Regions from separate parts of the Streptomyces sp. YPW6 genome, predicted to be linked through region 3. Evidence: riboswitches for the same ligand, from Rfam matches in the RefSeq annotation. Region 3 holds a riboswitch; each other region holds the start of a gene.
The links. A riboswitch is a leader RNA that binds a small molecule or an ion and turns the genes downstream of it on or off. The one in region 3 is predicted to bind thiamine pyrophosphate.

Region 1 (10,265 bases), 4.3 Mb from region 3:
GCCGAACACCACCGGCCGGAACAGATCCACCTGCCCCGTCTTGAGGAGGGGCCAGGCGGGTTTGGTGGTCTCGTTCATCGGCTTGTCCCCGACCCACAGCACCAGGCGTCCTTCGTGCTCGGCGGGGTCGGGGGAGGGCCAGACGCAGCCGACCTTGCGGCGCAGCCCGGACGCCAGGGGCTTGCGGGCCTCCATGATGTCCTCGGGCGTCACCCCGTACGGGAGATCGAGGTCGGCGCGGTAGCCGGGGCCGTCGCGGACGATCTCGCTGGTGAAACGCAGCCCGTTCATCTCGCCGCCCTTCTTGATCGCGGCGGAGATCTTCGCGCTCCCGATCGAGTCGAGCCCGCGCAGCACGATGCTGCCGGTGAGCTTCTGCACCTCCGCCTTCAGCACGGCAGGGCCGATGACCGGGGCGTCGGGCTGCTGACCGGCCATACCGAGCAGCAGCACACCGCCGGCCGCGAACGCGTACATCAGCGCCGGGGCCATGACGTAAAGCCACAGGGCGAAGCCGACGCCGAATACGGCCGCGACCAGGGCGACCAGGCCGCGCAGCCGAACCCGGCCCGCGCGCAGCCGGGCCAGGCGCATGTACTCCTCGACGTCCTCCGCGCGGACGGCGGCGGCCCGCAACGGTGCGGCTTCCCGGTCCCAGATCCACCGGTTGGTGGTGGCGATGAACCGGCAGGCTCCCCGCGGCGACATCAGCGCAAGCCGACCGGCATACACCGGGAGCCGAACGCCGTGGAACAGGGCGCTGTATCCGACGTTCGCCCCGGCGTGGCGGGCGGTGGCAGTGAAGTCGCGCCGGTCGGTCAGCCAACCGGCCAGAACCGGCTTGCGCTTCTCCACGCTCACCTTCGGTTCCGGCAGCGCGGGGTTGTCGACCGCGACCGGCACGGTGGTCTCGGTGTCGTCGTCCAGGTCGGGGACCGGCCGCAGATGCGCGGCCGCCGTGGTGGTGTCCGTCATGCTGATGCTTCCTCCTGCTCGATGGTTCGGGACCGGGGGAAAGAAGGGGGTGGCCGGTTTCCTTGGCCGGGTCCGGCCACCCCCGCTCAGCTCCGCTCGGCCTTGTTCACGGCCCGCTCCGCCAGGCGTACGCGCTGCTCGGCGTCCTTGCGGGCTTGGCGGGCGGCGGCCCGCTCCGTGCGGGGCGCGGTGCGCTCGGCGGCCTTGGCGGCGGCCAGGTTCTGGCGGGCGGTGGCCTGCACCTCGTGCAGCGCCTTCAGCTCCCGCTGCCCGCGCTCGGCGGCAGCGGCGTCGATGGCCTCGATGCGGGCGGTGACCTTGCTGTCGACGCAGTCGGCCAGGGCCTCCTTGAAGCCCTTGCGGAACAGGCGGGCGCGCTCGCGGGACTCGGCTCGGGTGTAGCTGTACACGGTGAACCTCCCTGGTGGGGCCGGTCTGTCCGGCCCTCCACCCGCCCGGTTGCGAGACCGGGCGGACAGAGGACCGTCAGCGACGGCGGCCCTTGCGCAGCGAGGACGCGGCGGCCTTGCCGTCCGAGCTACCGACCGACTTCACGACCGTGACCACGCCCCAGGCACACACGGCGGCGACCAGGGCGAGGAGGGCGAGGTTCGCGGCGATGGCGGTGAGGACGCCGACCAGCAGGGGGCCGAAGTAGACGCCGGCGGCCACCGCCCCGGCGCCCATGCCGGAGCCGAGTGCGAGGCGCTGAACGGTGCGGTCCGGGGGTGCCTGGTGGACGTGGATGACCTGCGGTGCGGTGTTGGCCGGTTGGTAGGTGGCGGGGAGGTGGTCGGTGTAGGTGGGGGTGCCGTCCGGGAGGTGCACGACGGACGGCAGCCGGGCGGCAGGCAGGTTCTCTTCCATGCGGGTCCTTCCCAGGGGCGGGGCGGTAGCAAGGGGGTCGGGGGTCATGTCATGCACCAGCCGGAGTCGCACAGCCCGTCGGTGTCCTCAAAGCCGGGCAGGACGTCGACCCCGTCCGGGATGGCTTGGCGCAGTGGCCGGCCGAACCGGGTGAGGTAGACGTGGTCCTTGCCGAGCACGTCGCGACGCCTGTTCAGCAGCTCTTCGAGCTGGCACGACTTCTCGAACAGGGCGGGTTCGTTGCGGCGCATGTCGTGCCAGGTCTCGGGCCGGTGGAACGGGCAGAACCAGCACGAGGACTTCGGCGGGACGGGCAGGCCCGCTTCCCGGATGATCTGGGCGCAGTCGATCCGCCGCAGACCGAGTTCGAGCAGCGGGTAGACGATCTCCTCGTACGGTTCGCAGCGGCGCTTGTTGGCACGGTGGATCTCATCCAGGCTGATCCCGATCCCGATCGTCGCCGGGTGTTGCTTGGTGGCGCCCCGGCGCTTCAGCTCACGGCCGATCACCTTGATCTTGAAGTCGGCGGTGCAGCTACGCGTCCCGGGGGCCCCGTTGGACATGCGGACCGGGATGGCGAGGGACCGGCTGCCTTTCTTGGTGAGCTGCCCGTATAACGTGCGGGTCTCACCCGTGCGGACCATCACCCGGTCCAGCACCGCCAGCTCGATACCGTGCTCGGCTGCGAACGGGCGGGCGTACTCCTCCAGATACCGCAGCGTCCCCGGATGCTCGCTGTCGTCCCCGACGTTGGCCATCAGGAACGTACGGAAGTCGATCCGCCCCTGCGCGGCCAGAACCAGCAGGGCGGTGGACTGGACGCCCCCGCCGTAGCTGACGGACCGGATCGGTGTCTCCGTCGGCGTGCTCATGCCGCCACCCGCTTCCACGCGCCCCGCAACCGGACCTCGGAGGCGGAGTGGCCGGCGGCCCGGAACCGGGTGGACATCTCCCGGTAGGACAGGGCCGGTGTCTCGCTGTGCCGGATCTCATCCACCAGCCGGTCCAGCTCCGCATCCGTGAGCGCGGGGGCCGCGTCCAGGGCAGGGACGGGGTTGGTGGGGCCCCACACGGGCAGCTCCCACGTGGGTGTGACGCCGGGTGTGACGCGGGTCGTCACGCTGGTCAGCGCCCTGCCCGTGTCCTTCCCGGACCGGGTGCTCTCCAGCATCGACCACGCCCGGGCGAGGGTGGTGGCGGTCTGTGCCTGGACGCGTGCGACGCGCGCCCCGGCCTGCGTCACAGCCGTCAGCCGCGTCTCCTCCGTGCCCGCCTCTGCCCGAAGCCGGGCCCGGGCCACGGCGGCTTCGTCGCGGGCTTCCTGCTGGATGCCCTGGATCGCCTCCAGCGCGGACCCGGTCAGCGCGGTGCGCTCCCACAGCCCGTGGACCAGCCACAGGGCCTTCGCGGCCAGCGGCAGCCAGGCGACAGCGAGCCACGCGCCGGCGCTTTCGTCGGCGGTGACGGCGTGGGCGACCAGGACGCCCGTGGCGACCAGGCCGAAGCCCCAGCCCACCGCCGTGACCGGGGTGGAGTGGTCACCCTGCGCGGCGAGACGGCGTTCGTAGGCGAGGGTGGCGAGCCACCCGCCGTCGATCCCGAGACCGACCACGAGAGCGATCGCCCACGGCATCGAGGTGCCGAGCCACATCACGACCACGGCCAGCGTGAGGACCATGGACACCGCCGTCATCGCGACCGCGGGAAGAACCGTCTTCGCGGCCTTGGCACTCATGCCGCACCACCCGAAACCGGAGGGTCGACCATCTCGATGAGGCTTTCCACGGTCACCTCAAGGCGGCCGATCATCCGGGCCATGGCGGACGCATCCAGCAGGCTCACGGCCTGCGCGTCCGCGAGGGCCTGCCGGGCGGCGAGGATGCGGGTGCGGTCGTACTCGGTGAGATCGAAGCGACTGTCCATCAGGCCGCACCCCCCGACAGGCTCACGCCGGCCGACCGGTTGGCCAGCTCCCGGCGGGCCGCCAGGACCCGCCGGCGGGCCCGCCGGATGCGCTGGTGGTCCAGTTCGGTCGGGGTGCGGTCGATGGTCATGATCTGCGCATCGAGCAGGGCGACATCCGCCAGGATGGCGGGCATCTCCCGGTCGATCGCGTCCAGCTCGGCGTCCGACGGCTCACCGCCGAACGGGGCGGCAGCCGTAACGGCGGCCTGAAGTGCTGCGATGCTGTGCATGGGTCGTGTTCTCCCTAGCAGGTGTGACGGCCCGAAGAGGCCCCGGTGTGTCCGCACCGGGGCCTCGCGCCGTCTGGGGTGACTGGTGTGGTGTGTCAGGAGGCCGAAGCCGTGACCGTGCGGAGGATGTCCGCGTGGTCGAAGGCGAGCGGGGGCAGGTCGCTCAGCGGCCACCACTCGGCACGGGTCGCGTCGTCACCGGCCTCCACGATCGTTCCGGGGATGACGGTCAGGTGGTAGGCGACCGTGATGTACCGGCCGCGCGGGTCGCGGTTGGGCTGGTCGAACGTGCCGATCTGCTTCAGCTCGCCGGGGGCCGCGTACACGCCGGCTTCCTCGGCAAGCTCACGGGCGGCGGCCTCGCGGCTGGTCTCGCCGGGGTCGACGTGACCGCCGGGCAGGGCCCACGCACCCTTGTGCGGGTCCCAGCCGCGCTCGATCAGCAGCACGTGTCCGTTGGTGGTGGTGACGACGACATCGGCGGTGAAGCGGATGGTCTCGAAGGTCTCGGTACTCATGTCTCCCCTTGGGGTTGTAGATCCGGACAGCCCGGCTCCCCTCAGCCCCGCCCGTACAGCACCGCGTGAAGCGAACTGGACGGGCGGAGGAGGCAACCGGCCACAGCGGTCATGGGCACTGCGGATGGTCTGGACGTGCGTGTGTCTCCTTCGGGAACACGAGCTCCCGGGTAGGCGTATGGAGACGTGACCTTTCGGTCTAAGCCCTCCGGTTGACCAGGGATCCGGGACCCTCGGCCCGATCTCTCACGGGCCCCTTGGCGTCACATCCGAAGATGTGACGCCCAGTCGTGCAGGTCGAAGCAGCCCAAAGAGGGCCCCTTCTGCGTGGTTCATCGCCCTTTCCGGAAGTTCCGGATCGGGCGATGGCCACAACCAAGAGACTGGACCGGTGGACCGGTCCAGTCAAGCGGTGGACTCACGCTTCGTCGTGCCGAAGTGACGGAAAGTGCAGGTAGGGCGGCGTTTCGAGGCAATAAAAAAAGCTGAACCGGTGGACCGGTCCAGCCGTTTCGTTTGCCGCTTTATGCCTACATTGCGTAGGTATCGACCTGTTCGAAGAGCGAGGACGGTGTGACGCCTTCCTCGCAGACCAGCGGCTTGCCTTGCTCGTCGTACGCGGTGTGCAGCAGCACGGCTACCGGTGCCCCCTCCTGTACCCCCAGGCGGTCCGCTTCCGTCTCCGACGCGCCGCGCACAGTCGTTACGTCCACGCCTTCTGCCGGGCCCCGCCCGGTCTGACGTCGGACGTATCGCGTCGTCCCTTCTGCGATCGGGGCGGTGTCTGCCAGGCGCGGCGACACCTCCGCGACCTCCGGCGGGAACCACGCCTCAACGCAGCTATTCGGCGTTCCGTCCGGGAGCTGGAGCACGCGAACGCGCCGGAGCGCTTTCGCCCCGGGGGAGAGCCCAAGGGTGGCGGCGACGCGGGCGGGGGGTTCCGCCCAGTCGGGCTCGCCGACGCGCAGGAACGGCATCCCGCCCAAGATGCGCGCTGATCCGGCACGGCGAGCGCCGGCGGGGCGTGCAACGGGCGTCTCCGTGACCACGAACCCGGTTCCCTGCTTCGCCACGACCACGCCATCGTTTCGCAGTACATCGACTGCCTTGATTGCGGTGGCGCGTGACACATCCCACTGCTCGGCCAGCTCTCGGCCGGACGGAATTGTGTCCCCGGGCGCGATCTCACCAGCGGCGATGCGGGTGCGCAGGAACTCTGCGATCTCTTCGTACTTCAGGACTGCCATGGCTTCCCCTATTCCCTGCACTGGACTGGTCCACCGGTACACACGATACTGCGACCATGTCGAATCTCGAATTGGCTCCCTCCGTGATGCGGTTCTATGGCGAGACGGTCAACGAGGACAGCCGCCTGCGCAGCTCGGCAGACGGTCGGATGGAACTGGCTAGAACTCAGGAACTCCTCCGACGCTTTCTGCCCCCCGCGCCGGCACGGGTGCTCGACGTGGGCGGGGGGACCGGGATTCACGCTGAATGGCTGGTGAAGGACGGCTACGACGTCGCTCTGGTGGACCCGGTGCCCCGTCACGTTGAGGCCGCGACGGCGGTGTGCCCGGCGGTGGTCGGTGACGCGCGCGACCTTCCCGAGCCGGACGACACATTCGACGTTGTCCAGCTCCTCGGGCCGCTGTACCACCTGCCCGACCCGGCCGACCGGCAACGGGCACTCGCGGAAGCCTCCCGTGTGGCCAAGCCCGGGGGACTGGTGGCCGCCGCCGCGATCAATCGCTATGCGTCGCTCTTCGAGCACGTCACGTACGCCCACCTGCACACCGAGCGGATTCACAACTCCGTCTCCAAGATCCTGGAGACGGCCGTCTATGACGGATCGCGGGGGTTCACCCTCTCGTACTTCCACCGAGCCGAAGAGCTGGTGGAAGAGCTGGTCGCCTCCGGGCTGGTGGATGTGCAGGTCTTCGGCATCGAGGGCCCGGCCTGGTCGCTGGTGAAGGCGGCAGAGCAGCAGCCGGGCGAAGGTCCCACGGATGAGCTGATCGCCTCAGCCATGGACGCGGCCCGCATGGCGGAGCCGTACCCGGAACTCCTCGCCGCCAGCTCGCACCTCTTGGCCGTCGGCACGGTTCCCGCCAGCAGTGCCGACCGGCGGCCGTGACCTGCGGACGCGGCCAACGGGCCGGGCCGTCTGTGGGCCGTCGAGGGGCAGCCAACGACGACCCACAACCACCATCAACGACCGGCACCGGCCCGCCCGGGTCGCCGCTGAGCTGGGCGACGACCCGGGGCACCTCGGCGTGTCTGCCACACTGGATGAACCATGCCTAAGCCCGGAGAACTCACTTTCGTCGCGCCCCGCGGAGCCAAGAAGCCGCCGCGGCACCTCGCCGACCTCACGCCCGCCGAGCGCAAGGAAGCCGTCGCCGCGGCCGGCGAGAAGCCGTTCCGCGCCCAGCAGCTCTCGCAGCACTACTTCGCGCGGTACGCGCACGACCCGGCCGAGTGGACCAACATCCCGGCCGCGTCGCGGGAGAAGCTCGCCGAGGCGCTGTTCCCCGAGCTGATGTCCGTGGTCCGGCACATCAGCTGCGACGACGACACCACCCGCAAGACCCTGTGGAAGCTGCACGACGGGACGCTCGTCGAGTCCGTCCTGATGCGCTATCCGGAGCGCGTCACGATGTGCATCTCCTCGCAGGCCGGCTGCGGGATGAACTGCCCCTTCTGCGCCACCGGGCAAGCCGGCCTCGACCGGAACCTGTCGACCGCCGAGATCGTGCACCAGATCGTCGACGGCATGCGCGCCCTGCGCGACGGCGAGGTGCCCGGCGGTCCCGCCCGGCTCTCCAACATCGTCTTCATGGGCATGGGCGAGCCGCTCGCCAACTACAAGCGCGTCGTCGGCGCCATCCGCCGGCTCACCGACCCCGAGCCGGACGGCCTCGGCCTCTCGCAGCGCGGGATCACCGTCTCCACCGTGGGGCTCGTCCCGGCCATGCTGCGCTTCGCCGACGAGGGACTCAAGTGCCGCCTCGCCGTCTCGCTGCACGCCCCGGACGACGAGCTGCGCGACACCCTGGTCCCCGTCAACACCCGGTGGAAGGTCCGCGAGGTCCTGGACGCCGCCTGGGAGTACGCCGAGAAGTCCGGCCGCCGGATCTCCATCGAGTACGCCCTGATCCGGGACATCAACGACCAGGCCTGGCGCGGCGACCTGCTCGGCCGGCTGCTCAAGGGCAAGCGGGTGCACGTCAACCTGATCCCGCTGAACCCCACGCCCGGCTCCCAGTGGACAGCCTCGCGCCCCGAGGACGAGAAGGCGTTCGTCGAGGCCATCGCGGCCCACGGCGTGCCCGTCACCGTCCGGGACACCCGCGGCCAGGAGATCGACGGAGCCTGCGGTCAGCTGGCGGCCTCCGAGCGCTGAGGGCTGTCGTCCGACCGGCGTCGTCGCGTCCGACCGGCGTCGTCGCCCGCAGCCCGTCGCACAGCAGGCGACGGGCGAGGACGCCAGGTCCCGCGCCGTCGGTCCTGCGCCCTCGGTCCCGCGCCCCGGGGCCTCTCCGCTTCGGCCGGAATCCGCCGGTGTAGCCTGGGCCGAAATCAACTTCATATTCCGACAGGGGAGCGCCACAGCGCTGAGAGTGCGGCACCAAGGACAGGTTGGCCGCAGACCCTCTGAACCTCGCCCGGGTCATTCCGGGTAGGAAGTTCGGACCTTACTCAAGCTGTTGCGCCCTGCCCGCTTCCGGTTCGCCGGACAGCGGGCGGGGCCGCGTCTCTTCCTGGTCACCTCCAGGAGGAATCACATGAACACCACCACGAAGTACGCTGCGACCGCGCTCGCCGCGGCACTCGGCGTCACCGTGCTCGCCGGCTGCGGCAGCGACGACGGCTCCGCGGGCTCCGGGGCGTCCGAGGGCAGCGGCTCCAAGACCGTGACCCTGGTCAGCCACGACTCCTTCAACGTCTCGAAGGACGTGCTGAAGGCCTTCACCCAGGAGACCGGCTACACGGTCAAGACCCTCAAGAGCGGCGACGCCGGGGCCGCGCTCAACCAGGAGATCCTGACCAAGGGCTCCCCGCGCGGCGACGTCTTCTTCGGCGTCGACAACACCCTGCTCTCCCGCGCCCTCGACAACGGTCTGTTCACCGCGTACGAGGCCAAGGGCCTGGACCGCGTCGCGGCGGACACGCAGACGGACGAGAAGCACCGGGTCACGCCCGTCGACACCGGTGACATCTGCGTCAACTACGACAAGAAGTACTTCGCCGACAAGAAGCTCGCGCCGCCGCAGACCTTCGCGGACCTGTTGAAGCCCGCGTACAAGAACCTCCTCGTCACGGAGAACGCGGCCAGTTCCTCGCCCGGTCTCGGCTTCCTCCTCGGCACCATCGCCGCCGAGGGCGAGGACGGCTACGAGGCGTACTGGAAGAAGCTGAAGGCCAACGGCGTCAAGGTCGTCGACGGCTGGGAGCAGGCGTACAACGAGGAGTTCTCCGGCTCCGCGGGCGGCAAGAAGACCAAGGCCGACCGGCCGCTCGTCGTCTCCTACGCCTCCAGCCCGCCGGTCGAGGTGCTCTACGCCGACCCGCAGCCGAAGGAGGCCCCCACCGGGGTCGCCACCGGCACCTGCTTCCGGCAGACCGAGTACGCCGGGCTGCTGAGCGGGGCGAAGAACGAGGCCGGCGGCAAGGCCCTGCTGGACTTCATGATCAGTAAGACGTTCCAGGAGGACATGCCGCTGAACATGTTCGTCAACCCGGTCGTGACGGACGCCGAGCTGCCGGAGCTGTTCACGCAGCACGGCGAGAAGGTCGACACGCCTCCCACCGTCGCGCCCGAGAAGATCGCCGCCAACCGTGAGCAGTGGATCCAGTCGTGGCAGTCGCTGGTCCTGAAGTAGGGACCGGGAAGGAGGCCGCCCGGCCCGCCCGTGGCGGGTCCGGGCGGCGTGGAGCCGCGGTGCGGCTCGGCCTGATGGCCGTGCCCGTCGCGTTCTTCGCGCTGTTCTTCGCCTATCCCGTGACCGCCATCGTCGGCCGCGGGCTCAAGGTGGGCGGCGACTGGCAGTTCGCGCGGATCGGCGAGGTGCTGAGCCGCCCGGACATCCTCGGCGTCCTCTGGTTCACCACCTGGCAGGCCCTCGCCTCGACCGCGCTCACCCTGCTGATCGCCCTGCCCGGGGCGTATGTCCTCGCCCGCTTCGACTTCCCCGGCAAACAGCTGCTGCGGGCCGTCGTCACCGTGCCGTTCGTGCTGCCCACCGTCGTCGTCGGCACCGCGTTCCTGGCGCTGCTCGGGCGCGGCGGGCTCCTCGACGAGCTGTGGGGCGTCCGCCTCGACACCACCGTCTGGGCGATCCTGCTGGCCCACGTCTTCTTCAACTACGCCGTGGTCGTCCGCACGGTGGGCGGCCTCTGGTCCCAGCTCGACCCGCGCCAGGAGGAGGCCGCCCGGGTGCTGGGCGCCGGGCGGTTCGCCGCGTTCCGCCGGGTGACGCTGCCCGCGCTCACCCCCGCCGTGGCCGCCGCGGCGCTGATGGTCTTCCTCTTCACCTTCACCTCCTTCGGCGTCGTGCAGATCCTCGGCGGACCGGCGTACTCCACCCTGGAAGTGGAGATCTACCGGCAGACCGCGCAGCTGCTGGACCTGCCGACGGCCGCCGTGCTGACCCTGGTGCAGTTCGCCGCGGTCGGCGGGATCCTCGCCGTGCACGCCGCGACCGTACGC
Region 2 (10,265 bases), 2.3 Mb from region 3:
CCACTCCCACCGACCCCGTTCCGGTGGCGAGGTGCGCGAGGGGCACACCGAAACGCCCGGCCAGCTCGTTCATCAGGCCGGTGCACGCCATGTCCGGGTAGCGGTTGAAGTTCCCCGCGGCGGCGAGCGCCGAATCCAGGACGCCCGGCAGCGGAGGATAGGGGTTCTCGTTGGAGGACAGCTTGTACGCGACCGGTCCGCCGGCCGCCGCGGGCCTGCCCGGCACATAGGCGGGAACGCCGTCCAGCTCGGCGCGCAGCTTGGGGCTCGTCTCGCTCACCGCAGGTCCTCCTCGACCGTCCGTTCACAGCAATACTGCACACCTTATGAGGATTGCCCTCCGCTGCGAATGGCCGAGCGGGAAATCGACCGCAGTGCCCGGGAATGGGACCTCGTCCCGGTCCCCCCGGGCCCCTGCCCGGGGGGAGTGTTTCGCGTTCCGGCGCGCGCCGGTGGCTCGCGCCGTGGCGCGCGTCCCCCGAAGTGGTGAGTTGAGACCTCTTCGAGACATCGCACATTCAGCAGGCTGCCACCCTCCCGCACCTGACACCTGCATGCAGTAAGCTTCAACTGCCTTGCATTGAGAGGAATTTGATGGCATGTGACCTTGCAGAAACGTGCCTGTCAACGTGCGCATATGCGACCGGACCGACCACCCCTCGGAGCCCTACTATCGGCTCGCCATGACAGCAGCAGGGAAGCACCAGGTGAGCCGGACGGAGACCCCCCGGCGCAGCGGCCGGCCAGGACGGGCGGGGATCCGTGACGTGGCCGCCGCGGCCGGAGTCTCGATCACGACCGTCTCCGACGCGCTCAACGGCAAGGGCAGGCTCCCGGACGCCACCCGCCGCCATGTCCGCGAGGTCGCCGAGCGCCTGGGCTACCGCCCGTCCGCCGCGGCCCGAACCCTCCGTACGGGCAAGTCGGGGCTGATCGGCCTGACCGTGACCACGTACGGGAATGAACCTTTCACCTTCACCGAATTCGCGTACTTCGCGGAGATGGCGAGAGCCGCGACCTCCGCGGCACTGGCCCGCGGCTACGCCCTCGTCATCCTGCCCGCCACCTCCCGGCACGACGTCTGGTCGAACGTCGCCCTCGACGGAACCGTCGTCATCGACCCCTCCGACCAGGACCCGGTCGTCACCGAACTCGTCCGCCAGGGACTGCCCGTCGTCTCCGACGGCCGCCCGGCCGGCACACTCCCCGTCACCGCCTGGGTCGACAACGACCACCGGGCCGCCGTACTCGACCTCCTCGACCATCTCGCCGCCGCCGGGGCCCGCCGCATCGGCCTGCTGACCGGCAACACCACCGACACCTACACCCAGCTCTCCACCACCGCCTACCTCCACTGGTGCGAGCGGGTCGGCCAGGATCCCGTCTACGAGTCCTACCCGGCCCACGACCCCTGCGCGGGGGCGGTCGCCGCCGACCGGCTGCTCGCCCGCCCGGACCGCCCCGACGCGGTCTACGGGCTCTTCGACCCCAACGGAACCGACCTCCTCGCGGCGGCCCGCCGCTACGGGCTGCGCGTCCCCGACGACCTGCTGCTCGTCTGCTGCAGCGAGTCCACCGTGTACGCGGCCACCGAGCCGCCGATCACCACGCTCTCGCTGAAGCCCCGCCGGATCGGCACGGCCGTCGTCCAGCTCCTCATCGACGCCATCGAAGGGGTCGAGCACGACGGGCCGGTGGAGCAGGTCATACCGACGGAGCTCATCGTCCGGACCTCCTCGCAACGCCGCCCACCGCGCACCACGGTCAGCGCGCCACGCTCCCCCAGCGGGGATTGATCGCCTCTTTTCGGACCAATCGGCCGGTGAACCGTGCGTGCGCCCGGATTCACCACCCCTGGTGCGTCACACAGATCGATCCGCATTCCTATGATGGGCGCACGACACCGCGGACCACCTCTACCAGGCAAGGCCCGTCAGGTGTACGGCGGCGCGACGGTGGTGGAGGGGTCGATGACTCAGGGGGCCGGTCAGGAACCCGTGGTGCGGACGGCGACGTTGCGTGACTTCCGGGTTCCGCCGTACGCGCAGACACCCGTGCCACCGCAGGCGCAGGGGGCGCCCCCCTCCTCGGTGCCGCCGCACACGACGGACCCGCACCCCCCGGCACCCGGCGCGCCCGTCCCGCCGACCGCCGCGTCCGCCCCGCCGCACACCGCCGCGCCGCCCCGCGCCCCGCACCCCGGCAACGCCGTCGTGGGCGACGAGCAGCCGGAGGGCTACACCCCGACCGAGCGGGACCTGCCGGTCATCCGGCGCGGCGACACGGTCCAGGTGCAGACGGTCGCCGAGCCCCGCTCCGACGAAGGCCGCGGCCCGCTCTTCGTCGTCGGCGACGTCCACGGCTACCTGGACGAACTGCTGGCCGCCCTCGGCGAGCAGGGCCTCATCGACGCGGAAGGCAACTGGGCCGCGGGCAACGCCCGGCTGTGGTTCCTCGGCGACTTCACCGACCGCGGCCCCGACGGCATCGGCGTCATCGACCTCGTCATGCGGCTTTCCGCCGAGGCGGCGGCGGCCGGCGGCTACTGCAAGGCCCTGATGGGCAACCACGAGCTGCTGCTGATCGGTGCCAAGCGGTTCGCCGACACCCCCGTCAACTCCGGAGCGGGCACCGCCACCTTCCAGGCGGCCTGGCTGCTCAACGGCGGCCAGAAGGCCGACATGGACCGTCTCCAGGACGTCCACCTCCAGTGGATGTCCCGGCTCGACGCGGTCGTCGAGGAGGACGGGCATCTGCTGATGCACTCCGACACGACGGCCTACCTCGACTACGGATCCAGCATCGAGGACGTCAACGACACGATCACGGCCATTCTCACGCGTAACGACGCCGACGAGTGCTGGGACCTCTTCCGCAAGCTCACCAAGCGGTTCGCCTTCCGGGACGAGGGCGGCTCCCAGGCGGTGCGCGAGTTGCTCGCGACGTACGGCGGACAGCGCGTCGTCCATGGTCACAGCCCCATTCCGTACCTCCTGGGCGAGGTCGGAACGGAGGAGGGCGACGACAGCTCGGGTCCCGTGGTCAACGGTCCGCACGTCTACGCGGACGGCCTCGCCATCGCCATGGACGGCGGAGTGACCATGGCCGGAAAGCTGCTGGTGGTCCAACTCCCGCTGCATGACTGAACGTCGGCGGGGAAGGCGCTTCAGGTTCAGCCCGCGCCGACCTGACCGATCGCCGGGCCCGTCACGGGGCCCAATTCTGGAAACACCCTGTCACCGCCTGCCGTGAGCGCTCTACCATCGGCCTAACAGTGGCAGGCTCTCCTCCGTTTCCGCCCGATCGCCCGGTCCCGGCCGGGCAAGCCGGGCATCGACGGAGCATCGGGGGATGCAGATGACAAGCGCTCCGCACCTGCTGGCCGAGGACGGACCCGAGTACGAGCGGATCCTGGGCGACGCACTGCGCCACGCTCACGAACGCCCGGACCTGGACGGCGTCGGGGACCGGCTCAACACCGAACAGCTGCGCACCATGGCGCTCAGCGCGACGGCGCTGATCACCGCTGCCGCGGCCACCGAGTACGAGCACTACGTCAAGGCCCGCGGCGAACTGCGCCGCGCGCCGGACGCCGCCGCGGGCGCCGACGGACTTCCGGACCTGGACGGCCCCCGGAGCACCTCGGCCGGACCGGGCGCCGGCATAGGCGCGGTCATCGCGGTCCTGACCCCGCTGCTGGCCGGCACCGCGGCGCTCATCTTCCTGCTCGTCGGCTATCTGCTGAAGGCGGTCAGCCCGTCGCTGACGTTCGGCCGCTCCATGGTCACGGCCGGGTGGTTCTTCGCCTGCGTCGCCGCCGCGGCGATCCTCGTCGCCGCCGTCGGACTGCTCGTCACCGCCCTCCGCAACGGCGCGACGTCCCTGGCCGCCGAGGAGGAGGAACAGGAGCTTCCGGAGGATGTCGCACGGGCCAGGGAGGCGTGGCGCCACGCCCTGCTGGAGCGCGGCATCCTGCCGTTCTTCCGGGACGCCCTGGCCGACCCCACGGCGGGGCCCGCCGCACGGACCCCGCACCGTTCGCCCCACCGCATCCCGCGGGTCGGGTACAGCAGGCCGGACTTCTCGGGGCCGGACGACGGCCCGGCGGCCGGCCCCCGGCCGACCTTCACCAGCCCGGACTTCTCGAGCCCGGACTTCGGCGGCCCGGAGCACCAGCCCGACTGAGACCGGCGCGCGGCCCCGGACACACCGCGGGCCGGGGCGGCGAGTGCCGCACCCGGCCCGGGGGAAGCTCCGGACGGACCGGAGCGGTGGATCAGGCTGCCTGCGGAGACAGCTTCGGGTTGGCGCCGTGCTGGTTCGTCTCCGGCTTGCCCTCGGTGGCGAGGAAGACGATCAGGACGATGGCGCCGATCAGGGGGACGATCGCGATCAGCAGCCACCAGCCGGAGCGGCCGGTGTCGTGCAGACGGCGCACGGCGACGGCGAGCGACGGGACGAGAATCGCGACGGAGTAGATGTACGAGATGAACTCCGCGCCGATCGCGTTACCGATGATCGTGAGCACCAGGCTGATGACGAAGCTGATGAGCGTGAACATCCAGTACTCCTTGCGGCGCGCGCGTCCGCTGAAGCCTGCGTAGTTCTTGAGTACGGCCAGGTACCAGTTCATGGTGATTCCCCTCCCCGGGCCCTTGTTTCAAGGGCCGCCAACTTTCAGCCAAGCAAGCCGGAAAGTAAGCCACAGATAAGGAACGGGTCAAGTCATATTGACGCGGTGGGCCAACGTACATACAGCTGCCACATGACCGTGTCCATACTGTCGCTTAACAAGGTGATCAAACATGACAAATCACCCTGAATGAGCAGTAGTTACGCGCAAGGTACGCATCACCCCGAGTCTTCCCCACCCGGATCAGGCCGGGAGCCTGTCGTGGACGGCCGGTGCCCACGCCTGGCGACGGTCGCCGACACCCCGTGACCACGCCCCGGGACGAGCCGGCCGCGCCCCGGGGATCGCCCGTGGCGCAGAGCTCGTCCAGCCGCGGCCGGAGCGCTCGGCCGCCCGGCGGAGGCGGGCCCGGTGGGGCCCGGCGGACTCGGCCGCCGGGCCCACCCCGGACTCCCGGGGCGGTCAGTCCGCGATCGGCAGGTAGACGCGGTTCCCGGCGGCCGCGAACTCCTTCGACTTCGCGGCCATGCCCTCCTCGATCTCCTCCTGCGAACCACCGTGCTCGCGGCGGATGTCCTGGGAGATCTTCATCGAGCAGAACTTCGGCCCGCACATCGAGCAGAAGTGCGCCGTCTTCGCCGGTTCGGCGGGCAGCGTCTCGTCGTGGAACTCCCGTGCCGTGTCCGGATCGAGGGCCAGGTTGAACTGGTCCTCCCAGCGGAACTCGAACCGCGCGTCCGAGAGCGCGTCGTCCCACTCCTGCGCGCCCGGGTGCCCCTTGGCCAGGTCGGCCGCATGGGCGGCGATCTTGTAGGTGATCACGCCCGTCTTCACGTCGTCCCGGTTCGGCAGCCCCAGGTGCTCCTTGGGAGTGACGTAACAGAGCATCGCCGTGCCCCACCAGGCGATCATCGCGGCGCCGATACCCGAGGTGATGTGGTCGTAGGCGGGCGCGACATCCGTGGTCAGCGGGCCGAGCGTGTAGAACGGCGCCTCCTCGCAGATCTCCTGCTGAAGGTCGATGTTCTCCTTGATCTTGTGCATCGGGACATGCCCGGGGCCCTCGATCATGGTCTGTACGCCGAACCGCTTGGCGATCGTGTTCAGCTCGCCCAGCGTGCGCAGCTCCGCGAACTGCGCCTCGTCGTTGGCGTCCGCGATCGAACCGGGACGCAGCCCGTCGCCGAGCGAGTACGTGACGTCGTACGTCGCGAGGATCTCGCAGAGCTCCTCGAAGTGCTCGTAGAGGAACGACTCCTTGTGGTGCGCCAGGCACCAGGCCGCCATGATCGAGCCGCCGCGCGAGACGATCCCGGTCTTGCGACGGGCCGTCAGCGGGACGTACGGCAGGCGCACTCCGGCGTGCACCGTCATGTAGTCCACGCCCTGCTCGGCCTGCTCGATGACGGTGTCCTTGTAGATCTCCCAGGTCAGCTCCTCGGCCCGGCCGTCGACCTTCTCCAGGGCCTGGTACAGCGGGACGGTGCCGATCGGCACGGGGGAGTTGCGCAGCACCCATTCACGGGTGGTGTGGATGTTGCGGCCGGTGGACAGGTCCATGACCGTGTCGGCGCCCCACTGGGTCGCCCAGGTCATCTTGTCCACCTCCTCCTCGATGGAGGAGGTGACGGCCGAGTTGCCGATGTTGGCGTTGACCTTCACCAGGAACCGCTTGCCGATGATCATCGGCTCGATCTCGGGGTGGTTGACGTTGGCCGGCAGCACCGCCCGGCCCGCCGCGATCTCCTCCCGTACGACCTCGGCCTCGACGTTCTCCCGGATCGCCACGTACTCCATCTCCGGGGTGATCTCCCCCCGCCGGGCGTACGCGAGCTGGGTGACGGGACGTCCGTCGCGGCTGCGGCGCGGCTGGCGCGGCCGGCCGGGGAAGACCGCGTCGAGGTTGCGCAGGCCACCGCGCGGCGAGGTGTGCTTCACCCCGTCGTCCTCCGGGCGCACGGGGCGGCCCGCGTACTCCTCGGTGTCACCGCGGGCGATGATCCAGTTCTCCCGCAGGGGCGCGAGACCCCGGCGGACATCGGTGTCGACCGAAGGATCGGTGTACGGCCCGGACGTGTCGTACAGCGTCACGTCCTTGCCGTTGGTGAGGTGCACCTGTCGGACCGGCACCCGGAGGTCCGGGCGCGAGCCCTGGACGTACCCCTTGTGCCAGCCGATGGACTTCCCGGCCTCGTCGCCCTGGTTCGCGGCGTTCTGTTTCGAGGCAGGCGTGCGTGCGTCCGATGTGGTCATGAGACCTACTCCCTACGCCGGCATTACCCGGTAACAGGTTCGGCGGTCGGCGCAGCGTGTCCCGTACGGATGTACGGCGATCCCAGCGCCCTCTCAGCCCGGTGCTCCGAGCTCCCGCGTGTGCAAAGGTGCCTCCACGCTAGCGTCCTTTCCGGCGAGCTGACCAGAGGGCCCTCCCGTTCTTGCGATGATCGCCCCGTGACCTCCCCTCGAAACGACCCCGCACCCCAGCCGTCCCAGGGCCACACCCACACCCACTCCCACGCCCACAGCCACGGGCCGGCCGCCCCGGTCTCCCGGCATCTGCGCAAGGTCATCGCCGCCGTCCTGATCCCGTTCGCGACGGCGGTCGTCGTCGGCCTGATCGCGTTCTGGCCCGGTGGCGCGCCCGATCACGAGCGCACCGGTGTCGGTTTCGACCGCCAGACCCAGGACGGCAAGGTCGTCCAGGTCGTCCAGGTCGACTGCGCGGACGTCAACGCCGCGCAGGTGCCGCCGACCGGTGACACCTCCACCCCTTCGGGGCGGGAGGCCGTCAACGAGCAGGAGGGGGAATGCGCGAAGGCCACCATCGAGGTGACCAGCGGCGACGACAAGGGCCGCCGGTTCGTCGAGGTGGTCCAGCCGGACGCCCCGCGCCAGCTGAAGGAGGGGCAGGGCGTCGTCGTCGCGTACGCCCCCGACGCGCCGCGCGACCTCCAGTACTCGGTGACCGATGTGAACCGGAAGGTCCCGATGGCGCTGCTGGGCGGGATCTTCGCCCTTGCGGTGGTCCTGGTGGGCCGGATGCGCGGGGTGATGGCGCTGGTGGCCCTGGCCGTGTCGTTCGCCATCCTGACGCTGTTCATCCTGCCGGCGATCCTCCAGGGATCGAATCCGCTGGTGGTGGCGGTGATCGGGGCCAGCGCGATCATGCTGGCGGCCCTCTATCTCTGCCACGGCGTGACGGCCCGTACGTCGGTCGCGGTCATCGGCACGCTGATCTCGCTGCTGCTGATCGGGCTGCTGGGCTCGCTGTTCATCGGCTGGGCCAGCCTGAGCGGCAACACCGACGACAACACCGGCCTCATCCACGGCCTCTACCCGGACATCGACATGAGCGGTCTGCTGCTGGCGGGCGTCATCATCGGTTCGCTGGGCGTGCTCGACGATGTGACGGTCACCCAGACCTCCGCGGTCTGGGAACTGCACCAGGCCGACCCGGAGATGGGTTGGAAGGGGCTGTACCGGGCAGGTATCAGAATCGGGAGGGACCACATCGCCTCGGTGGTCAACACCCTCGTCCTGGCGTACGCGGGTGCGGCGCTGCCGCTGCTGCTGCTCTTCTCCATCGCGCAGAGCAGTGTGGGGACGGTGGCCAACAGCGAGCTGGTGGCCGAGGAGATCGTCCGCACGCTGGTCGGGTCGATCGGGCTGGTCGCCTCGGTGCCGGTGACCACGGGGCTCGCCGCGCTGGTCGTCTCCGCGGACCGCACGGGGCCACACGGCGCGCAGGCGGCAACGGCCGCACCCGCGCGGACCGGCCGGGGCCGTCGCCGTAAGACGGGGTGACGGGCCGTCGGAACGCGGGGCGAGGCCCGGGGACGAGCCCGCGAGCCGCAGGAACACACGGCGGGCCGCAGGGACGCAGGGTGAGCCGCGAGGACGGGCGGGTGAGCCGCAAGGACGCGGAGCCAGCCGCAGGGACGCAGCACGAGCCGCGCAAACGTGCGGGCGGTAAGGCGGCGTGCGCCCGGTCAGCCGGCGTTCTGCTCCTCGGCGAGGATGCGGCCGAGCGCATCCTCCAGGTTCCCGTCGAAGTCACCCAGCGTGTGCTCCTGGCCGAGCGGCACGAGCTTGTCCGTCCGGTCGAGAAACGCCACCAGCGGAGCCGTCCCCGCCCGGAACAGCGCGCGGTCCGCGCCGACCTGAAGCCGGATGTGCACATCTCCCAGCCCTTCGGGCTCGGTCGGGCCGATGTGCACATCTCCGTCGCCGCTGGGGCTGTTGATCCCGTCCAGCAGCAGCTCGCGGCCGAACGCCCAGGTCACCGGGGCATCGCCGGGCAAGTGGAACGTCATCCGGATGGCGTACGGATCCCCGACCTCGTACCGGAGCTCCACCGGAATACGGAACGAGAGCTCCTCGGAGACGAGGAAGCTCATCATGACCTCTGCTTGAACCGACTCGCGCATCGTTCAACCCCGCAGTAGATGAATCTGGCCAGGAATGATCCCCCATGGCCCTATTGACGCCATCGTGGTGCACGCGATAGCAGATCACAAGGAGTGATTTTTCAGATACTGATAGAGAACACGAACGAACGCAAGAGGCTGGCGACTTCGCCACGTAGCTGTTCGACTGCGGGCAGCAACCGATCCTCCCGGTCCAGGGGTACAGAAATGGCCATCGCCGCAATGGTGGCACCGGCCGTGACCGGAATCGCGGCGCACACGGTGCCCAGTGCGTACTCCTGGCGTTCGATGACCGGTTCACCTCGTCGGAGGGTGCGCAGCCGTTCCAGCAGCGTGGCTCGATCTCGCACTGAGTAACGAGTGAGGGGCCGAACGGGGTGCCGGTCGAGATGGTCCTCGCGGGCCCGCTCGTCGAGCTGGGCGAGCAGGCACTGGCCGATGGCGTGCGCGTGGCCGGTTTCCCGGAACGAGGCCCACTCCTCCACCGCCGGGGTGCCGGGGGTGTCCGCGACCGCGATCAGGTCGATCTCGCCGTCGCAGTAGACGGCGCAGTACACCGGGGCCCCGAGGGCGTCCCGCCAGTGGCCGAGGGAGTCGGCGACCGACGCGGGGCGCGGGCGACTCCGGACGCCGGGCGCCGCGGTCAGGTTCTCGGCTGCCGCGCCGATGCGGAAGACACCGTTCTCGCGGCGGAGATAACCCTCATGGGTGAGGGTGCGCAGCAGGTGGTACGCGGTCGGAAGCGGTAGCCCCGCTTCCCGCGCCAGCTGCTTGGCGGGCGCCCCGTCCCGATGAGCACCCACAGCCTCCAGCAGCCTCAACGCCCGCTGAACCGAACCGATCAACGTCGGGACAGCGGTGCTCGACGCCGTGGTCAAAGGTCACCCCCAGGCATGGTGACGGGCCGTCGGCCCTCCCGTGGGGGCCGCCCCCGCGGGCCTGCCGCGATCCCGAGGGCCGGAGGGACCGGAGATCCGGTGACCGTGACCGGCGTGGACCGGTCCGGGCGCCGGCGAGCGGAGGCCGACGACCGGACTGTCGTACCCAGGAGCGATCAGGTGATCGACAAGGTGACGGAAGGTCACATTCCGGATGGCGGCAGCAGTTCGTCACTGTATCGGCCGCCTCCGGCAGACGGGTGGTTTCCTCCGGGACTTAGCTCTGCTGGGCTAATCCCACCCGGGGGCCGGACGGAACGGGCCGGC
Region 3 (10,265 bases):
ACACGCCGTACTGGCCGGTGTCCTCGGGGAGCGGCTGCGGTTCGTGGACGGTCGGGACTGCGGAGGGCCGGTCGTACCCGGCCGGGGCGTCCGGCTCCGCGACCTCCAGGCCGGAGACCTCCAGCGTGGGTTCCTTCACGGCCGCGCCCCCGCCGCGCCTGCGGCGACGACTCTCCCCCGGGCTGCCGCCGATGGCCCAGCCGGTGGAGAAGCCGCGCCGGAAGGACAGCGTGACGAAGGTCTGGCCGGTGGCGAAGGCGAGCGTCCCGACGACGATGACCGGGACGGAGGCCAGCAGCACACCGACCACCACGCCGAGGAAGCCGCCGAAGGCGAGCAGCCGCCAGCGCAGTCGCGCCTTGTACTGCAGCAGCACCTCACCGAGCAGCCACAGCGCCACCAGGCCGAATGCGATGTAGAGGACCGTCCAGCCCACGCCCGCCCCCTCCTTCGGCCGTCGCCGCTTCGGGGGCGGGTACGACCGGTCACGACTGCTTGTGCAGTCCGAGTTTCTCGTAGATCTCGAGCGTCGCCGTCGAGTTGTTGAGCGTGATGAAGTGCAGCCCGGGCACACCCTCGGACAGCAGCTTCGCGCAGAACTCCGTTGCGAACTCGATGCCAATGGAGCGTACAGCGGCCGGATCGTCCTTGACGGCGAGGATGCGCTCTTTCAACGACGCGGGCACGGTCGCGTTGCTGAGCTGGGAGAACTTTTCCCATTGCTTCACGCTGGTGAGGGGCATGACCTCGGGAATCACCGGCGTTTCGCAACCCGCAGCGACCACGCGGTCACGCATTCGGAGGTAGTCCTCCGGGCGGAAGAACATCTGGGTGATGGCGTAATCCGCGCCCGCCCGGCACTTGTCCACGAAATGACCGATGTCCGTCTCCCAGTCGGTGGACCGGGGGTGCATTTCGGGAAATGCCGCGACGCCAACGCAGAAGTCCCCCGATTCCTTGATGAGGCGGACGAGGTCGGCAGCGTACTTGACCCCCTGCGGGTGCTCCACCCACTCGCCCATCGGGTCGCCCGGCGGGTCGCCGCGCACGGCGAGGATGTTCCTGATGCCCGCGTCGGCGTACTGGCCGATCATGTTGCGCAGTTCGGCGATCGAGTGGTTGACCGCGGTGAGGTGGGCGACGGGAGTGAGGGTGGAGTCCGCCGCGATCTCCTGGGTGGCCTTGACCGTCCCGGCGCGGGTGGAGCCTCCGGCGCCGTACGTCACGGAGACAAAGCTCGGGCGGACCGCCTCGACCCGGCGCAGCGCGTTCCAGAGGTTGCGCTCGCCTTTCTCCGTCTTGGGAGCCCAGAACTCGAAGGAGTAGGACGTCTTGCCGGTCGCCAGCATGTCACGCACGGTGCGCGCGTGATCCGTCCTGGTGGAGGCTGTTCCGAGGGCCATAAGGGGAGGTTAACCAAGGGGTGGACACTCCCCCAACCAGAGCGGGAAACTTTGTCTGGTTTTGTCGGACTGTTGTCCACTCCTCGGACATTCCTCGGCCCCAGACCCCCGAAAAGGCGCCGGGTGGGAGTCCCGGTGGCCCGCCGTTCGCGGCCCGGGACTCAGACCGCGTGGGCCCGGACGCGACGGGCCAGCTCGGCACTGGCGGCGGCCGGGTCGTCGGCCTCGGTGATGGCCCGGACGACGACGACGCGGCGGGCTCCGGCGCCCAGCACCTGGTCCAGATTGCCCGCGTCGATCCCGCCGATCGCGAACCACGGGCGCGGTGTGCCGAGGGAGGCGGCGTGGCGCACGAGGCCGAGGCCGGGGGCGTGCCGGCCGGGCTTGGTGGGGGTGGGCCAGCAGGGGCCGGTGCAGAAGTAGTCCACGCCGTCCTGGGTGGCGGCGGCGTCCACCTCGGCCTCGGCGTGCGTGGAGCGACCGATCAGCCGGTCGGCGCCGATGATCGCGCGGGCGGCGGGGACGGGCAGATCGCCCTGGCCGAGGTGCAGGACGTCGGCGCCGATGGCGTGGGCGACATCGGCGCGGTCGTTCACGGCGAGGAGCTTGCCGTGCCGGCGGCAGGCGTCGGCGAACACCGCGAGGTGCTCCAGCTCCTCCGCGGCCTCCATGCCCTTGTCCCGGAGCTGGACGATGTCGACGCCGGAGGTGAGCACGGCATCGAGGAAGGCGGGGAGGTCACCCTGCCGCTTGCGGGCGTCCGTGCACAGGTAGAGCCGGGCGTCGGACAGCTGCTCGCGAGGCGTGGACATAGCGAAACTCCCCCGTGGTCGTCACGGCGGACGGACTTCCCCCGTGGTCGTGACGGTGCACGGGCCGCGTCGGACGGCCCGTGCACCGCTTCCTGTCGTATCGGATCAGACGGCGAGCGCCTGGGCGCGGCGCTTCACCTCCGTCCCGCGATTCTCGCTCAGCGCCTGCGCGGGGGTGCCGGGCAGGGTGGGGTCGGGAGTGAAGAGCCACTCCAGCATCTCTTCCTCGGAGAAGCCGTCGTCCTTCAGGAGGGTCAGGGTGCCGGCGAGGCCCTTGACCACCTTGCTGCCGTCGATGAAGGCGGCGGGCACCTGGAGCGTCCGGTTCTCACCACGGCGTACGGCGATGAGCTGGCCCTCCTTGACCAGCTGGCGTACGCGCGTCACCTCGATGTCGAGCATCTCGGCGATGTCGGGAAGGTGGAGCCAGGCAGGGACGAGAGCATCGGTCTTTGCGTCAATCTCGGTCACAGGGACAAGCGTGCCACCTGGGACTGACAGCCGGTAGCCGGGCCCGACCGTACGGGGGGCGTCGGCGGCGGCTCCGGGATGGTCAGAGGGCGGTGGACTTCAGCGGTACGGCGGGGTCGGCGACCTTCTCCGGGTCGAGGGCGGCCCCCGACTCGATGAGCCTGCGGCCCTGGGCCAGATCGCGCGGGCGGCCCACGGCGAGCACGGCGGCCAGCGCGCCCTCGCGCAGCCAGCACACCGACCAGGTGGCGTCCGCCCCGTCACCGCGCCACAGCAGGGTGTCGGCGCCGGCGTGGTGGCCGGCGTACTGCACGAAACGGCCGAACTGCTCGGACCAGAAGTACGGGACGGGGTCGTGGATCGGGAGCGGCAAGCCGCTCTCCGCCGCCATGATCGCGGCGGCGGCGGTGCGCGGCCCCTGGAGGGCGTTGTCCCAGTGGTGGACCAGCAGGCGGGTGCCGTAGCGGGCGGAGGGGAAGGAGGCGCAGTCGCCGACCGCGTACACATCGGGCAGCGAGGTGCGCAGGGCGCTGTCGGCGGTGACCGAGCCGTCCGGGCCGAGCGCGATCCCGGAACCCGTCAGCCAGGCGGTGGCGGGGCGCGCGCCGATGCCGACGACCACGGCCCCGGCGGGCAGGATGCGGCCGTCGGCGAGGAGCACGGCTCCCTCCGTGACGCGCTCGACCCGGGCCCCGGTGAGGAGTTCGGCGCCGCTCTCGGCGTACCAGGCGGCCATCGGGGCGGCCACCTCGGCGGGCAGGGTGCCCGCGAGCGGGCGGGCCGCGGCCTCGACGACGGTGACGGCGCAGCCCGCGGAGCGGGCCGCGGTGGCGAACTCCGCGCCGATCCAGCCCGCCCCGACGACGACCACGTCGTGCCGCCGGTCCAGGACGGGTCGCAGCCGGGCCGCGTCGTCGAGGGTGCGCAGCAGATGGACCCCGGGCACACCCTCGGTGCCGGGCAGGGTCAGGGGTTCGGCGCCGGTGGCGAGGATGAGGGCGTCGTAGCCGACGGGCCCGTCCGCGGTGTCCAGCACATGGTCGGCGGCGCGCAGGGCGGTGACGTCCAGGCCGAGACGCAGGGTGATGTCCAGCGCCTCGAAGTCGACGTCGAAGGCGGAGTCCTCGGCCTTGCCCAGCAGCACGGCCTTGGACAGCGGCGGCCGGTCGTAGGGCTGGTGGGGCTCGGCCCCGATGAGGGTGACGGGACCGGCGAAGCCCGCCTCGCGCAGGGCGACGGCGCTCTGCACCCCCGCCATGCCGGCCCCGACGATCACGACGTTCCGGACCGGACTCTTCTCCGTCTGCTGCTCGCTCACCCGTCCACCCTAACCATCTGACGAAGCGTCAGGAACAGGGCCGCCGGAACGAGGGCCCTCAGGAGGCCACTTCCTCCACCACGCTCGTCCCGCCGCCCTCCTGGGACTCCCATTCCCAGCGCTCCTCCAGCCTCACCCGGCCGTCCGCGAGATCGACGACGGTGGAGAGGCAGTGCCCGCCGGAGGTCGTTCCGTCCTGCTTGAGCTGGACGTAGCGGAAGTCCAGGGCGTCCCCGTCCCGGGTGCCGACCAGGTGGCCGCGGACGACGTCACCGCCGGTGTACTCGGCCCAGATCCGGCCATCCCGCTCGTGGTACGTGAACCGGGTGCGGGTGCCGACCTGGCCCGGGGCCTGGTCGGCGACGGGCGCGAGGACGAGTCCGTCGAGCGAACGGGCCATGATGTGCGCTCCCCTGCGAGCCGGTGGGCGGTCGGGTTTAGGGTGGCCACGGTAGAACACTCGCGGGAGCCCGGACGCACCGGGCTGAGAGGGAGGCTGGACGGCCTCCGACCGTACGAACCTGATCCGGGTCATGCCGGCGAAGGGAGGGGCTGGACACTCATGCGCGTCTCGGGGAAGACCCACGGAGCCTCGGGGGAAACGGGAACCCCAGGATCCGACGTCCTCGTCATCGGGGGCGGCATCATCGGCCTGGTCACCGCGTGGCGGGCCGCACAGCGCGGACTGACGGTCACCGTGGCCGATCCCGCACCGGGCGGCGGTGCCGCGCGGGTCGCGGCGGGCATGCTCGCCGCCGTCACCGAACTGCACTACGGCGAGCAGATGCTGCTCGGACTCAACCTGGCCTCTGCCGCCCGCTATCCGGCGTTCGTCGAGGAGCTGGAGGAGGCGAGCGGCCGGGACACCGGTTTCCGGAGCTGCGGCACGCTCGCCGTGGCGCTGGACTCCGACGACCGGGCGCACCTGCGCGAACTGCACGCCCTCCAGGAGCGTTCGGGGCTGGAGTCGGTGTGGCTGAGCGGCCGTGAGTGCCGCCGCCTGGAACCGATGCTGGCCCCGGGCGTCCGCGGCGGCCTGCGGGTCGACGGCGACCACCAGGTGGATCCGCGCCGGCTCGCCTCGGCACTCTTGACCGCGTGCGAGCGGGCCGGGGTCGGGTTCCGCCGGACGACCGCCGAGCGGCTCACCGTCGAGCGGGGCCGCGCCACCGGGGCGTCGCTCGGGGACGGCACGGAGTGCGCGGCCGGTCAGGTCGTGCTGGCCGCGGGCAGCCTCAGCGGCCGGCTCGCGGGACTACCGCCGGAGCTCGTCCCACCGGTCCGGCCGGTCAAGGGCCAGGTCCTGCGGCTCACCGTGCCCCCGGCGTACGCCCCCTTCCTCAGCCGCACCGTGCGCGCCGTGGTCCGGGGCGGCCACCTCTACCTCGTCCCGCGCGAGAACGGCGAGCTGGTCGTCGGCGCCACCAGCGAGGAGATGGGCTGGGACACCACGGTCACCGCCGGCGGGGTGTACGAGCTGCTGCGCGACGCCCACGAGCTGGTGCCGGGCATCACCGAGCTGCCGCTCACCGAGACCCGGGCCGGTCTGCGGCCCGCGTCGCCCGACAACGCCCCGCTGCTCGGCCCGACCGCCCTGCCCGGCCTCCTGCTCGCCACGGGTCACCACCGCAACGGCGTCCTGCTGACTCCCGTCACCGGGGACGCGCTGGCCGACGCCCTCACCACCGGCGAGCTGCCGGAGCCGGCCCGCCCCTTCGCCCCCGGCCGCTTCGCACCCGCCGCCCCCGCACTCCAGGAGCAGCCCGTATGACCCAGCAGCCCACTCCTCCGGAAGCCACCGCCCCGCCGCGAGCGGCAGCACCGCAGACCACCGCGACGGCCACCGTCTCCGTCTCGGTGAACGGGGAAGCGCGTGCCGTTCCCGCCGGGACGGATCTGGGCGCCCTGGTCGGCGCCCTGACCCCGGCCCGCTCCGGCGTCGCCGCGGCCGTCAACGAGAGCGTCGTCCCGCGCGGCCGGTGGGCCGCCACGACACTCGGCGAGGGCGACCGTGTCGAGGTCCTGACAGCCGTACAGGGAGGCTGACCATGTCGGACGACGTCTTCACGCTGGGACCGGCCACGTACGGATCCCGGCTGATCATGGGCACCGGCGGGGCCCCGAGTCTGGAGGTGCTGGAGCGTTCGCTGATCGCGTCGGGCACCGAGCTGACCACGGTCGCGATGCGCCGGCTGGACCCGACCGTGCAGGGGTCGGTGCTCTCCGTGCTGGAGCGGCTCTCCATCCAGGTGCTGCCGAACACCGCGGGCTGCTTCACCACGGGTGAGGCGGTGCTGACCGCCCGGCTGGCCCGGGAGGCGCTCGGCACGAACTGGGTCAAGCTGGAGGTGGTGGCCGACGAGCGGACGCTGCTGCCCGACCCGGTCGAGCTGCTGGACGCGGCGGAGATCCTGGTCGACGACGGGTTCACGGTGCTGCCCTACACCAACGACGACCCGGTGCTCGCCCGGAAGCTGGAGGACGTGGGATGCGCGGCGATCATGCCGCTCGGCTCCCCCATCGGCTCGGGGCTCGGCATCCGCAACCCGCACAACTTCGAGCTGATCGTGGAGCGGGCCGGGGTGCCGGTGATCCTCGACGCCGGGGCCGGGACCGCCTCGGACGCGGCGCAGGCGATGGAGCTGGGGTGCGCGGCCGTGATGCTCGCATCGGCGGTGACCCGGGCCCAGGAGCCCGAGCTGATGGCGGGTGCGATGCGTCACGCGGTGGAGGGCGGGCGGCTCGCGTACCGGGCGGGCCGGATTCCGCGCCGCCACTTCGCCGAGGCCTCGTCCCCGGTGGCCGGGCGGGCGGCGCTGGATCCGGAGCGCCCGGCGTTCTGAGAGCCGGCAGGGGCCCGGGGCGCCGCCCCGGGCCCCGGGCCCTGGCCTCTCCAGCTCCCACGCGGCACACGCCACCCGGGCTCCCGCCCCACCCCGGGCACACGTCACGCCGGGCCCCCGGGCGCGCGACCGGGGAGCGTGTCCCTGTCACGGATCGGCTGCAGAACGGCCCCGGGAGCGCCCCGGCCCGCCGGGGGTGCTGGTGGCGGCTCGTAGACTCTCGGGGTGGACACGACCCTCCAGGACCCTCTCGTCGGGCAGCTGCTCGACGGCCGGTATCGCATTGAGGCGCGCATCGCCGTCGGCGGGATGGCCACGGTCTACCGGGCCGTGGACACCCGACTGGACCGGGTGCTCGCCCTCAAGGTGATGCACCCGGCGCTCGCCACCGACGTCTCGTTCGTCGAGCGCTTCATCCGGGAGGCCAAGTCGGTGGCCCGCCTGGCGCACCCCAATGTCGTGGCGGTCTTCGACCAGGGTGCTCAGGGCGCGTACGTCTATCTGGCGATGGAGTACGTGGCGGGCTGCACCCTGCGCGACGTGCTGCGCGAGCGCGGGGCCCTCCAGCCCCGGGCCGCGCTGGACATCCTGGAGCCGGTCCTCGCCGCACTCGGCGCCGCGCACCGGGCCGGGTTCGTGCACCGCGACATGAAGCCGGAGAACGTGCTGATAGGGGACGACGGCCGGGTGAAGGTCGCCGACTTCGGCCTGGTCAGGGCGGTCGGCACGGCCACCGACACCACCGGCTCGCTGCTGGGCACGGTGTCGTACCTGGCGCCCGAGCAGATCGAGCACGGCACCGCCGACACCCGCAGCGACGTGTACGCCTGCGGGGTCGTGCTGTACGAGATACTGACCGGCGCCAAGCCGCACACCGGCGAGAACGCCGCCCAGGTCATCTACCAGCACCTCAACTCCGACGTCCCGGCCCCGTCCGCCGCCGTCCCGGGGCTCCCGGTCGCGCTGGACTCCCTGGTGGCGAGCGCGACCGCCCGCAACCCCGAGGTGCGCCCGCACGACGCGGTGCTGCTGCTGGCCGAGACCCGTGAGGCGCGCGCCGGGCTGACCGACGCCGAGCTGGACGCCGTACCGCCGCAGGCGCTGTCGGACTCCCGCGACGGCGCCGACGACCGTACGAGCGTGATCCCCCGGGCCCTCGTGGAGGACGGCGACGGGGACGGGGTGCACCGCACCAGCCGCCTGGCGACGCCCCCGCCGGAGCCCGCCGCTCCGCACCGGCGCCGGGCCGGCCGGCGGGGTCCGTTCGGCGGCCCGCACCGCAAGCTGATCATCGCGCTCACCGCCGTTCTGCTGGCCCTGGGGATCGGCACGGGCGTCTGGTACATCAACTCCGGACAGTTCACCCAGGTCCCCTCGCTGCTCGGGCAGACCCAGCAGGCCGCCGAGCAGCGGCTCGCGGACGCCGGGCTCGGGCTGAAGGGCGTGGACCGGGTCTTCAGCGACACGGTCGAGCGGGGTGAGGTCGTCAGCAGCGCCCCCGCCTCCGGCGACCGGATCCGTGGCAACGGCTCGGTGCGGCTCGTCGTGTCGCGGGGCCCGGAGATCGTCCGGGTGCCCGATGTGGCCGGCGCCTCCCTCGCGGACGCCCGGCGCGCCCTGAAGAAGGTGGGCCTGGTCCCGGGGATGGTGACCAGGGAGTTCAGCGAGGACGTGGCCCGCGGCGAGGTGATCGGCACGGATCCCCGCGCCGGCACCGACCGCCGTCCGGACACGGCCGTGGCACTCGTCGTCAGCAAGGGCGCCCCGGTCGACGTCCCGGACGTCACCGGGCTCTCCGCCGAGGAGGCCACCGCCGAGCTGGAGGCCGAGGGGCTGAAGGCCGAGGTGCTGCCCGGCCGGGTCCACTCCCCCGAGGCCGCGGGCGAGGTGACCGAGCAGTCCCCCGGCGAGGGGACCGAGGCCGCCGAGGGCGACACGATCCAGCTGACCCTCTCCAAGGGCCCCCGGATGGTGGACGTCCCCGACGTCACCGGCCGGGACGTCGACGAGGCGCGGAGCACCCTGGAGGAGGCGGGCTTCGAGGTCGAGGTCGACCGGCCGTTCCTCTCCTTCAGCGACACGATCGCGAGTCAGTCCGTGGACGGCGGCGAACAGGCCCCCGAGGGCTCCACCATCACCATCAAGACCAAGGGGTTCTGACACCTGATGGACGTTCTGCGGAACCCGGTGGGCGGGCACGTCCCGGTGGCCGGCGGCCTCGCCAAGGTCGGCCTGGAGTACGCGCGCGAGCTGGCGGCGGAGACCGTGCAGGTCTTCGTGGCGAACCCGCGCGGCTGGGCGACGCCCGCCGGGAACCCGGCGCAGGACGAGCTGTTCCGCGCGGAGTGCGCGGCGGCCTCGATCCCCGCGTACGTGCACGCCCCGTATCTGATCAACTTCGGCTCGCACACCGGGGCGACGGTGGAGAAGTCGGTCCAGTCGCTGCGGCACTCGCTGCGGCGGGCCCGGGAGATCGGCGCGCTGGGCGTGGTGGTGCACACCGGTTCGGCGACCGGCGGCCGGCCGCGCGACGCGGCGCTGGCCCAGGTGCGGGAGCACATGCGGCCGTTGCTGGACGAGCTGACCCGGGACGACGATCCGGATCTGCTGCTGGAGTCGACGGCCGGCCAGGGATTCTCGCTCTGCTCCCGGACCTGGGACTTCGGACCGTACTTCGAAGCGCTGGACTCCCACCCGAAGCTGGGCATCTGTCTGGACACCTGCCACATCTACGCCGCCGGGCACGACCTGACCGGTCCGACGGGGATGCGGCAGACGCTGGACCTGCTGGTGGAGACGGTCGGCGAGGGACGGCTGAAGCTGATCCACGCCAACGACTCCAAGGACGTCGTGGGCGCCCACAAGGACCGGCACGAGAACATCGGCGCCGGTCACATCGGGGCTGAGCCGTTCGCCGAGCTGTTCGCCCATCCGGCGACCGAGGGCGTACCGCTGATCATCGAGACGCCCGGCGGCAAGGAGGGGCACGCGGCGGACGTGGCGCGGCTCAAGGAGCTGCGCGGGAGCCGCCCCGGCGGCCGGAAGACGCTCCGCGCGTAGAGCCCTCTACAGCTCCGGGCCGTCGCCCGGCTCCTCCTGGTAGGAGTAGCGCTGCTCGGACCAGGGGTCGCCGATGTTGTGGTAGCCCCGCTCCTCCCAGAATCCGCGCCGGTCCGCCGTCATGTACTCGATGCCCCGGACCCATTTCGGGCCCTTCCAGGCGTACAGGTGCGGGACGACGAGGCGGAGCGGGAAGCCGTGCTCGGCGGTGAGGAGTTCGCCGTCCTTGTGGGTGGCGAAGAGGGTGTGCTCGGAGGCGAAGTCGGCCAGCCGCAGGTTCGAGGAGAAGCCGTACTCGGCCCAGACCATCACATGCGTGGCGTCGGGGGCCGGCGGTGCCAGATCGAGGATCGCGCGG

Region 1: another riboswitch for thiamine pyrophosphate. It lies ahead of KME66_RS07250 (thiamine ABC transporter substrate binding subunit); the one in region 3 lies ahead of thiO (glycine oxidase ThiO).
Region 2: another riboswitch for thiamine pyrophosphate. It lies ahead of thiC (phosphomethylpyrimidine synthase ThiC); the one in region 3 lies ahead of thiO (glycine oxidase ThiO).

The regions. Positions count from the first base shown of each region.
Region 1 is NZ_CP076457.1:1,684,204-1,694,468, reverse strand. It holds gene KME66_RS07305 (cell division protein FtsK) at 1-975, opposite strand, end outside; gene KME66_RS07300 (hypothetical protein) at 1,062-1,385, opposite strand; gene KME66_RS07295 (DUF6251 family protein) at 1,462-1,842, opposite strand; gene KME66_RS07290 (phosphoadenosine phosphosulfate reductase) at 1,887-2,714, opposite strand; gene KME66_RS07285 (protein spdB) at 2,711-3,577, opposite strand; gene KME66_RS07280 (hypothetical protein) at 3,574-3,765, opposite strand; gene KME66_RS07275 (DUF6284 family protein) at 3,765-4,037, opposite strand; gene KME66_RS07270 (NUDIX hydrolase) at 4,133-4,555, opposite strand; gene KME66_RS07265 (GntR family transcriptional regulator) at 5,086-5,802, opposite strand; gene KME66_RS07260 (bifunctional 2-polyprenyl-6-hydroxyphenol methylase/3-demethylubiquinol 3-O-methyltransferase UbiG) at 5,859-6,689, shown strand; gene rlmN (23S rRNA (adenine(2503)-C(2))-methyltransferase RlmN) at 6,852-7,958, shown strand; TPP riboswitch at 8,143-8,259, shown strand; gene KME66_RS07250 (thiamine ABC transporter substrate binding subunit) at 8,341-9,438, shown strand; gene KME66_RS07245 (iron ABC transporter permease) at 9,513-10,265, shown strand, end outside.
Region 2 is NZ_CP076457.1:3,741,231-3,751,495, forward strand. It holds gene hisC (histidinol-phosphate transaminase) at 1-280, opposite strand, end outside; gene KME66_RS16615 (LacI family DNA-binding transcriptional regulator) at 684-1,796, shown strand; gene KME66_RS16620 (metallophosphoesterase) at 1,971-3,146, shown strand; gene KME66_RS16625 (hypothetical protein) at 3,352-4,185, shown strand; gene KME66_RS16630 (DUF805 domain-containing protein) at 4,277-4,633, opposite strand; gene thiC (phosphomethylpyrimidine synthase ThiC) at 5,096-6,886, opposite strand; TPP riboswitch at 6,879-7,014, opposite strand; gene KME66_RS16640 (YibE/F family protein) at 7,085-8,437, shown strand; gene KME66_RS16645 (SsgA family sporulation/cell division regulator) at 8,623-9,060, opposite strand; gene KME66_RS16650 (IclR family transcriptional regulator) at 9,162-9,938, opposite strand.
Region 3 is NZ_CP076457.1:6,018,249-6,028,513, reverse strand. It holds gene KME66_RS26415 (hypothetical protein) at 1-436, opposite strand, end outside; gene metF (methylenetetrahydrofolate reductase [NAD(P)H]) at 486-1,403, opposite strand; gene thiE (thiamine phosphate synthase) at 1,565-2,215, opposite strand; gene KME66_RS26400 (Rv2175c family DNA-binding protein) at 2,321-2,686, opposite strand; gene KME66_RS26395 (NAD(P)/FAD-dependent oxidoreductase) at 2,769-3,944, opposite strand; gene KME66_RS26390 (hypothetical protein) at 4,063-4,404, opposite strand; TPP riboswitch at 4,457-4,569, shown strand; gene thiO (glycine oxidase ThiO) at 4,567-5,775, shown strand; gene thiS (sulfur carrier protein ThiS) at 5,772-6,050, shown strand; gene KME66_RS26375 (thiazole synthase) at 6,053-6,847, shown strand; gene pknB (Stk1 family PASTA domain-containing Ser/Thr kinase) at 7,073-9,007, shown strand; gene KME66_RS26365 (deoxyribonuclease IV) at 9,014-9,907, shown strand; gene KME66_RS26360 (sulfite oxidase-like oxidoreductase) at 9,914-10,265, opposite strand, start outside.